One region of the Pseudomonas sp. AC532 genome, then DNA from elsewhere that is predicted to be linked to it. Evidence: predicted binding sites of a transcription regulator. Region 1 holds the regulator's gene; each other region holds the start of a gene.
What was found. Region 1 encodes sigma-54, which starts transcription at its own class of promoters, with help from an activator protein. Its sites were predicted from a motif close to ANTGGCATNNANNTTGCTNT; they were not measured.
Positions count from the first base shown of each region.

Region 2: a site for sigma-54 is predicted at 767-786, ahead of nirB (nitrite reductase large subunit NirB). Genes of this name have one in related genera too.
Region 3: a site for sigma-54 is predicted at 1,344-1,363, ahead of ACZ0AV_RS21030 (flagellar basal body rod protein FlgF). Genes of this name have one in related genera too.
Region 4: a site for sigma-54 is predicted at 1,020-1,039, ahead of glnA (glutamate--ammonia ligase). Genes of this name have one in related genera too.

Region 1 covers NZ_OZ409888.1:3,879,465-3,881,647, forward strand. The annotation lists gene ACZ0AV_RS18010 (RNA polymerase factor sigma-54) at 133-1,641, opposite strand; gene lptB (LPS export ABC transporter ATP-binding protein) at 1,818-2,183, opposite strand, start outside.
Region 2 covers NZ_OZ409888.1:3,572,857-3,575,039, forward strand. The annotation lists gene ACZ0AV_RS16675 (PA4780 family RIO1-like protein kinase) at 1-264, shown strand, start outside; gene nirB (nitrite reductase large subunit NirB) at 954-2,183, shown strand, end outside.
Region 3 covers NZ_OZ409888.1:4,522,606-4,524,788, forward strand. The annotation lists gene ACZ0AV_RS21025 (flagellar hook protein FlgE) at 1-1,217, shown strand, start outside; gene ACZ0AV_RS21030 (flagellar basal body rod protein FlgF) at 1,412-2,152, shown strand.
Region 4 covers NZ_OZ409888.1:3,642,050-3,644,232, reverse strand. The annotation lists gene thiI (tRNA uracil 4-sulfurtransferase ThiI) at 1-802, opposite strand, end outside; gene glnA (glutamate--ammonia ligase) at 1,133-2,183, shown strand, end outside.

The DNA.
Region 1 (2,183 bases):
ACCTACGTTGCCATCTGCGTCAAAAACAGACTCAAATGCTCATTTACAGCTCGTAAACTGCGCTTTTCGCCTGTTTTTTCCTTGCGCTAACTGCCTCGCCAACGTCTTTAGAGATACCGCTACAAGGGCACCTTACATCAGTCGCTTGCGTTCGCTCGAAGGTGCTATACCGAGCGATTCACGGTACTTGGCGACTGTTCGGCGCGCCACTTGAATGCCCTGTGCTTCCAGTAAACCAGCGATCTTGCTATCGCTCAATGGCTTTTTCGCATTTTCCGCCGCGACCAGTTTCTTGATGATCGCGCGGATGGCGGTGGAAGAACATTCACCGCCTTCGGAGGTGCTCACATGGCTGGAGAAGAAATACTTCAGCTCGTAAATACCACGCGGGGTGTGCATGTACTTTTGCGTGGTGACGCGTGAAATGGTCGACTCGTGCATGCCCACCGCCTCGGCGATGTCGTGCAGCACGAGCGGCTTCATGGCCTCGTCGCCGTAGTCGAGGAAACCACGCTGATGCTCGACGATCTGCGTAGCGACCTTCATCAGGGTTTCGTTGCGGCTCTGCAGGCTCTTGATGAACCAGCGTGCTTCCTGCAACTGATTGCGCATGAAGGTGTTGTCGGCGCTGGAGTCGGCGCGTTTGACGAAGCCGGCGTACTGGGCATTGACGCGCAGGCGCGGCATGGCTTCCTGGTTGAGCTCCACCAGCCAGCGGTCGTTGTGTTTGCGCACGATGACGTCAGGCACCACGTACTCGGGCTCGCTGGATTCGATCTGCGAGCCGGGCCGCGGGTTGAGGCTCTGGATCAGCTCGATGACCGGGCGCAGCTCATCTTCCTTGAGCTTCATGCGGCGCATCAGCTGGCTGTAATCGCGGCCGCCGAGAAGGTCGAGGTAATCGCTGGTCAGGCGCAGGGCTTCGCTCAGCCATGGCGTGCTGGAAGGCAACTGGCGCAGTTGCAGCAGCAGGCATTCACGCAGGTCGCGCGCCGCGATGCCCGAGGGCTCGAACTGCTGGATGCGGTGCAGCACCGCCTCGACCTCGTCGAGCTCGACATCGAGTTCGGGGTCGAAGGCATCGGTAATTTCTTCGAGCGTCTCTTCCAGGTAGCCCTGACCATTGATGCAATCAATCAGGGTCACGGCGATCAGGCGATCCTTGTCCGACATCGGTGCCAGGTTGAGCTGCCAGAGCATGTGGCTCTGCAGGCTTTCCCCTGCCGAGGTGCGGGTGGTGAAGTCCCATTCGTCGTCGTCGCTGCTTGGCAGGCTGCTGGCGCTGGTCTGGTAGACGTCTTCCCAGGCGGTGTCGACAGGCAGCTCGCTGGGAATGCGTTCGCCCCATTCGCCTTCTTCCAGGTTGTCGACGGTCTGCGTATTTTCCTGGAAGGTCGGTTCCTGAAACTTTTCTTCCTGGGCGGCGGCGGTCGTGGCGCTTTCTGCGCCATCGGCCATGGGGTCCGAATTGTCGAAGTCGTCGCCTTCCTCCTGACGCTCGAGCATCGGGTTGGACTCCAGCGCCTCCTGGATTTCCTGTTGAAGGTCCAGGGTCGACAATTGGAGCAGGCGAATGGCTTGTTGCAGCTGCGGTGTCATCGTCAGCTGCTGGCCCATTTTCAGGACTAGCGATGGTTTCATTGCAGACCTTATCCGGCGTCTGTGCGCAATCGACGGCATGGCGACAAAGCGCCACTATAAAGCAAATTATATGCCTGAACCCGAGCGCTTTGCCTAGGGGCTGTTACCATTTCGTCACACCGATACGGCGGCGATGGTAGCTGGCTCCAGCAGGCGCTCATCGATGGGGAAGCCTGTCACAGACGGAATTCGTGGCCCAGATAGACTTCCTTGACCACCTGATTGGCGAGGATGGCGGCGGAGTCACCTTCGGCGATCAGTTGCCCGTCGCTGACGATATAGGCGGTTTCGCAGATATCCAGGGTTTCACGCACGTTGTGATCGGTGATCAGTACGCCGATGCCCTTGGCCTTGAGGTGATGGATGATCTGCTTGATGTCGCCAACGGAGATCGGGTCGACACCGGCAAAGGGTTCATCGAGCAGAATGAATTTCGGCGAGGTGGCAAGCGCCCGGGCGATTTCCACGCGGCGGCGTTCACCGCCGGACAGGCTCATGCCCAGGTTGTCGCGGATGTGCGTGATGTGGAATTCCTGCAGCAG
Region 2 (2,183 bases), 310 kb from region 1:
ATGGCCGCTTATTTCGGCCAGTTCGCGCCGGAGCTCAAGTTCACCAAGTACGCCAAGGAAATGTGGGCGCTCTATGAGGACGGCAAGCTGACGCCCGATAGTGTGCTGACCGGCGAATTCGATGATCCGGAAGACGAAGCCGACGTTGATGCGGTGATGCGCGAGATCAAGGCCGCCCTGGCCGATGAAGCGCGTCGCCAGGCAGCCCTCAACGCCGAAGACGAGCCCAAGGACAGCGAGCCGCCTCCGCCCTGGGAGCGCTAGGAGCCTGTTCACGATCTGCTCGCGTCGCTTACGGACGTTTCATGTACTACCGCAAAAGGGCGGGAGCGGCTTTTCGCAGAGTGGACCGGGGCGCGTAGCTGACGCTTCACCTACGCGGCCCGACCCGTCCACCACGCTGCGATCGCTGTGGTGGACAAAAAGAGCGTTGTCCACCCTACGTCACTGGGAGCATTGCGCCGAAAGCCGGTCGTGATCGTGCGGCTGGCTTTCGAGACCCGGGCCAAGTAGCCGCTGAGTTGTCATGGCCCGCTTTTGTGGGCGCGGCCCACTCCCGCGATTTCGCGTGCATGGCGCGCTGCCATGGAGAGTGCACCGAACGACAGTTCGTACCCAAACGCCCCCGTGAATCCGCTTGGCCTGCCCCGTAATGGTGAGTTTCAGGCTCGCCTGCTTCATCTTGGTTCGTATCCTTCGCCGGTCGCGTCGACCTGCCGATGTCTGCCAAGCTCGATTCCACGGGCCTTACCGGCTTTTTCAAGACCTTGGCATGCAACCTGCTATCAAGCCTGTGCACCCATCATCGATGGGGCCGGTGAACAGGCCACGACCTGATACTCACCCCACATAACTGAATCCAAGGCAAAGACGCCTGAAGCTGCCCCGCAGCTCCAGGCGTCTTTTTTTTGCGTTGCAGAAACCGTGATACCGCAGCAGACAGAGGGCAGGCTATGAATTCCAGCGTCACATCGATCAAGCGCGAGAACCTGATCGTCATCGGCAACGGCATGGTCGGCCACCATTGCGTCGAGCAACTGATCGCCAGCGGCGCCCTGCATCGCTATCAGGTGCACGTGTATGGCGAAGAGCGTCAGCGCGCCTATGACCGTGTGCACCTGTCCGAGTATTTCTCCGGCAAGGACGCGGAGGCTCTGGCCCTCGGCGAGCCTGATCTGTACGCCCGCAACGGCGTGCAGCTGCACCTGGGCGAGCAGGTGCTGGAGATCGACCGCGAGAAGCGCGAAATCGTCACCACCCTGGGGCGTCGCAGCTACGACCGCCTGGTGCTGGCCACCGGGTCCTATCCATTCGTGCCGCCGATTCCGGGCGCCGAGGGCAATTCGCGCCTCGTCTACCGCACCCTGGACGACCTCGACGGTATCCGCACGGCAGCGGCCAATGCCCGCCGTGGCGTGGTGGTCGGCGGCGGCCTGCTTGGCCTGGAGGCCGCCAACGCCCTCAAGTCCCTTGGCCTGGAAGCCCACGTGGTGGAGTTCGCACCACGGTTGATGCCGGTGCAGCTGGATGTGGACGGTGGCGACGCATTGCGGGCGCGCATCGAAGCCCTTGGCGTTGGCGTGCACCTGTCACGTGCCACCCAGGAGATCGTCATCGGTGAGGAATACGCCTACCGGATGAAATTCAATGACGGTGAGTTCTTGGAAACCGACCTCATCGTGTTTTCCGCCGGGATTCGTCCGCAGGATGCCCTCGGCCGGGCTGCCGGCCTGGATGTCGCGCCGCGTGGTGGCGTGGTGGTCGACAACGATTGCCGCACCAGCGACCCGTTCATTCATGCCATCGGCGAATGTGCGTCCTGGAACGGCATGGTCTTCGGCCTGGTCGCGCCGGGCTATTCGATGGCCCGCAACGTCGCCGCGCAGCTTGCGAATACTGCCCATGAAGCGTTCACTGGCGCCGACATGTCGACCAAGCTCAAGCTGCTGGGCGTCGACGTCGGCTCCATCGGCGATGCCCACGCCGCCACGCCGGGCGCCAAGAGCTACCGCTACATCGACGAAGCCAATGCCAGCTACCGCCGCCTGGTGGTCTCGCCGGACGGCCAGCACGTGATCGGCGCGGTGCTGGTCGGTGACAACAGCTATTACGACACCCTGCTGCAGTACGCCCAGAACGGCATCAAACTGCCGGCCGATCCGTCGAGCCTGATCCTGCCGCTC
Region 3 (2,183 bases), 640 kb from region 1:
TCTTCCGCACCAGCAACAACGGTGATATCAGCTACACCCGTGCCGGTTATTTCGGTACTGATCGCGAAGGTTTCATCGTCAACAATTTCGGGCATAACCTGCAGGGTTATGGCGTAGACGCTAACGGCAATCTGCAGAACGGCATCATCGGCAACCTGAGGGTGGAAACAGCCAGTCAGGCGCCGCGCTCGACCAGTACGATTACCCAGCCATTCAACCTGAACTCGACCGAAACCGTTCCGGTGCTACGCCAGAGTGCCTTTGATGGCGCCTTCCAAACCGCTTTCAATGGATCCCTCCTGCCTGGTGTCCCCAATCCGACGCCTGCTCAGATTGCTGCAGCGACCGCGGCGGCGACGCCGGCACAGCTTGCAGCTGCCAACGCGGCGGGTAATACCGCGGGCTCCACGGCTGCCAACGCCTCCTTCAACCCTGCGGACCCGACCAGCTACAACCGCTCCACATCGGTCAACATCTACGATGCCCAGGGCAACGCGCATTCCTTCACTCAATATTTCGTGAAGACCGATGCCAACAACTGGGACGTAAAAATCCTCGTCGACGGTCGCAACCCGCTGAACCCTGCCAACACTCAGCCGCTTTCCGCCAGCATAAGCTTCGATGCCTCGGGCAAGTTGCAGACCGTGGATCCGACTGCGTTGAGCGCCGGGCTCACGGTCAACCCCGATGGCACCATCAGCATGAATGGCTGGATTCCGGCAGCGCCCACCAATGCCGAAGGCACTACCTGGGCGGCCAATGGCTCGGATGCCAGCGACGCGGTGAAGTTCGATTTCCGCGGCTCCTCCCAGTACAACAGCACGTTCTCGGTCGCCAGGGTCGTCCAGGACGGCTATAGCACCGGTGAGTTGTCGGGCCTGGAGATCGATGAGACCGGCGTGCTGTTCGCGCGTTACACCAACGGCCAGACCAAGGTTCAGGGCCAGTTGGTGCTGGCCAACTTTGCCAACATGCAGGGGCTTACGCCGGTCGGTAAAACTGCCTGGGTTCAATCGTCGGCATCCGGCGAGCCGGTGGTAGGCACGCCGAAAAGCGGCACGCTGGGTACGCTGCAGTCCGGCGCGCTGGAAGACTCCAACGTCGAGCTGTCGGACCAGTTGGTGAACCTGATCGTCGCCCAGCGCAACTACCAGGCCAATGCCAAGACCATCGAGACCGAGAGCGCCATCACGCAGACGATCATCAACCTGCGTTGATAGGCGTCAGGGAGTTGTTGCCGCCAGCGGCAACAACTCGCCAAGCGACAAATTACAGGCTCCCTCGGGAGCCTGTTCTGTTTTATTTATTCAAATAAAATCAATGGCTTATGTGTTTTTATAAGCCATGGCACGCCAATTGCTTTTAAGCTCTTGTCAGAGTCGCGGGCGAGTTGCCCCACCTCGGAGGAAACATGGACAAGATGCTGTACGTCTCCATGACTGGTGCCCACAACAACACGTTGGCCCAGCGTGCCCACGCCAACAATCTGGCGAACATCTCCACCACCGGCTTCCGCCGCGATTTCGAGCAGGCGCGCTCGATGCCGATCTTTGGTGAGACTCAGCCGTCGCGAGTGTTCGCCATGAGCGAGCGACCCGGTACCGACTTTACGCCGGGCGCCCTGCAGGAAACCGGCCGTGATCTGGATGTCGCGATTGGCGGCAAGGGCTGGCTGGCCGTGCAGGCGCCGGATGGCACCGAGGCCTATGTGCGTACCGCGAGCCTGAACGTCGATGCCCAGGGCATGCTGCGCACCGGCAATGGCATGCCGGTCATGGGCAATGCCGGGCCGATTGCCGTGCCGCCGGAGCAGAAGATCGAGATCGGCCAGGATGGCACCATCAGCATTCGTGCCCTGGGCGAAGCGCCGCGGGTGCTCGCCGAGGTTGACCGGTTGCGGCTGGTCAATCCTGACCTGAAACAGATGCAGAAAGGCAGCGACGGCATGATCCGCTTCACCGGCCCGCAGCCGCCAGAGGCGGATGCCACCGTGCAGATCACCTCGGGCTTTCTCGAGGCCAGCAACGTCAACGCGGTCGAGGAAATGACCTCGATCCTGGCGCTGTCCCGGCAGTTCGAGCTGTCGGTAAAGATGATGCGTACGGCCGAAGACAATGACACCGCTATGGCGCGTGTCTTGCAAATGACCTGATAACCAAACGCGCGGCGCCATGAATCCGGCG
Region 4 (2,183 bases), 240 kb from region 1:
GTTTGAGGGTCACGCCCATGTAGCTGTTGTCGACCTTGCCGAGAATCTCGGCGAGCACTTCCTCGAACGGCACGCTGATGAACAGCACGCGCTGCGAGCGGCCATATTTCTGCCACAGGTAGTGGGCGACTTCCATGACCCCCAGCTCGTGGGCGCGACCGCCGAGATTGAAGAAGCAGAAATGGGTCATCAGACCACGGCGCATGATCTGGTAGGCAGCGACGGTGGAATCGAAACCGCCGCTCATCAATACCAGGGTCTGCTCCAGCGATCCCAGCGGATAACCGCCCAGGCCCGGATGCTGGTGATGAATGACGAACAGGCGATCATGGCGGATCTCGATGCGCACTTCGATTTCCGGCTTCTTCAGATCGATGCCTGCGGCGCCGCACTGCTGGCGCAACTGGCTGCCCACATGACGCTCGACATCGATGGACGAAAACGTGTGCCGGCCGCCGCGCTTGCAGCGCACCGAAAACACTTTGCCAGGAAGCAGGTCAGCGTAATGACGTTTGCACTTTTCGACGATGTCGTCGAAATCGCCCAGAGGGTACTCGTCGATTTGCAGGAAATGCACGATGCCCGGCACGCAGCTCAGGCGCTCGATGATTTCCTGCAGAACCTTGGCCTCGGTGACCTCGGTTTTCACTTCCAGATTGTCCCACACACCGACCACCTGCAGCTGCGGATCGAGATCACGCGTGACTGCACGGATGTTCTTGGCCAACTGCCGGATGAAGTTCTTGCGAACCGGCGGGCTCTTGATGGTGATTTCCGGAAAGACTTTGACGATCAGTTTCATGGGAGCAAATATCGGGCACCAGGGCCTGAAAAACAGGGGCGCGGATTATAGCGGAAATTGCTCAAGCTTTGATCAAAAATCCGCAAACAATCCCTCATCGCACCAAAACAGAGCGCAATGTTGTTTTATCGCACCATTAAGGAGCCATACCGCACCCCGCTAATGCGAGAATACCCGCGCCAGCCCTGGCTTTCAGGGCATGAGCCCATCTCGGGGCACTGGCATGCAAATTGCTCTCTTGTGAGGCAGGGTGTCCTGGCAGACCATCTCGCCCGGCGTCACGAACTCAAAGAAGGGTTAATAGAAGACCCTATCCACCTGGAGGACAACATGTCTAAGGCTGTTCAACTGATCAAAGAACACGACGTGAAGTGGGTTGACCTGCGCTTCACCGACACCAAGGGCAAGCAGCACCACGTGACCATGCCGGCCCGTGATGCCCTGGACGACGAATTCTTCGAAGTCGGCAAGATGTTCGACGGCTCCTCCATCCATGGCTGGAAAGGCATCGAAGCCTCCGACATGATCCTGCTCCCGGACGACAGCACTGCCGTGCTCGACCCGTTCACCGAAGAGCCGACCCTGATCCTGGTCTGCGACATCATCGAGCCGAGCACCATGCAGGGCTACGATCGTGACCCGCGCTCCATCGCTCGTCGCGCCGAGGAATACCTGAAGACCACCGGTATCGGTGACACCGTCTTCGTTGGCCCGGAGCCCGAGTTCTTCATCTTCGACGAAGTGAAGTTCAAGTCCGACATCTCCGGTTCCATGTTCAAGATCTACTCCGAACAGGGTTCCTGGATGACCGACCAGGACGTCGAAGGCGGCAACAAGGGCCACCGCCCTGCCGTCAAAGGCGGCTACTTCCCGGTTCCGCCGTGCGACCACGACCACGAAATCCGTACTGCCATGTGTAACGCCATGGAAGAAATGGGCCTGGTCATCGAAGTTCACCACCATGAAGTGGCGACTGCCGGCCAGAACGAAATCGGCGTGAAGTTCAACACCCTGGTTGCCAAGGCTGACGAAACGCAGACCCTGAAGTACTGCGTGCACAACGTGGCCGATGCCTACGGCAAGACCGCTACATTCATGCCGAAGCCGCTGTATGGCGATAACGGTTCTGGCATGCACGTGCATATCTCCGTCTCCAAAGACGGCAAGAACACCTTCGCAGGTGAAGGCTATGCCGGCCTGTCGGAAACCGCTCTGTACTTCATCGGCGGCATCATCAAGCACGGCAAGGCCCTGAACGGCTTCACCAACCCGTCGACCAACTCCTACAAGCGTCTGGTTCCAGGCTTCGAAGCGCCGGTCATGCTGGCCTACTCGGCCCGCAACCGTTCGGCCTCGATCCGTATCCCGTACGTGTCCAGCC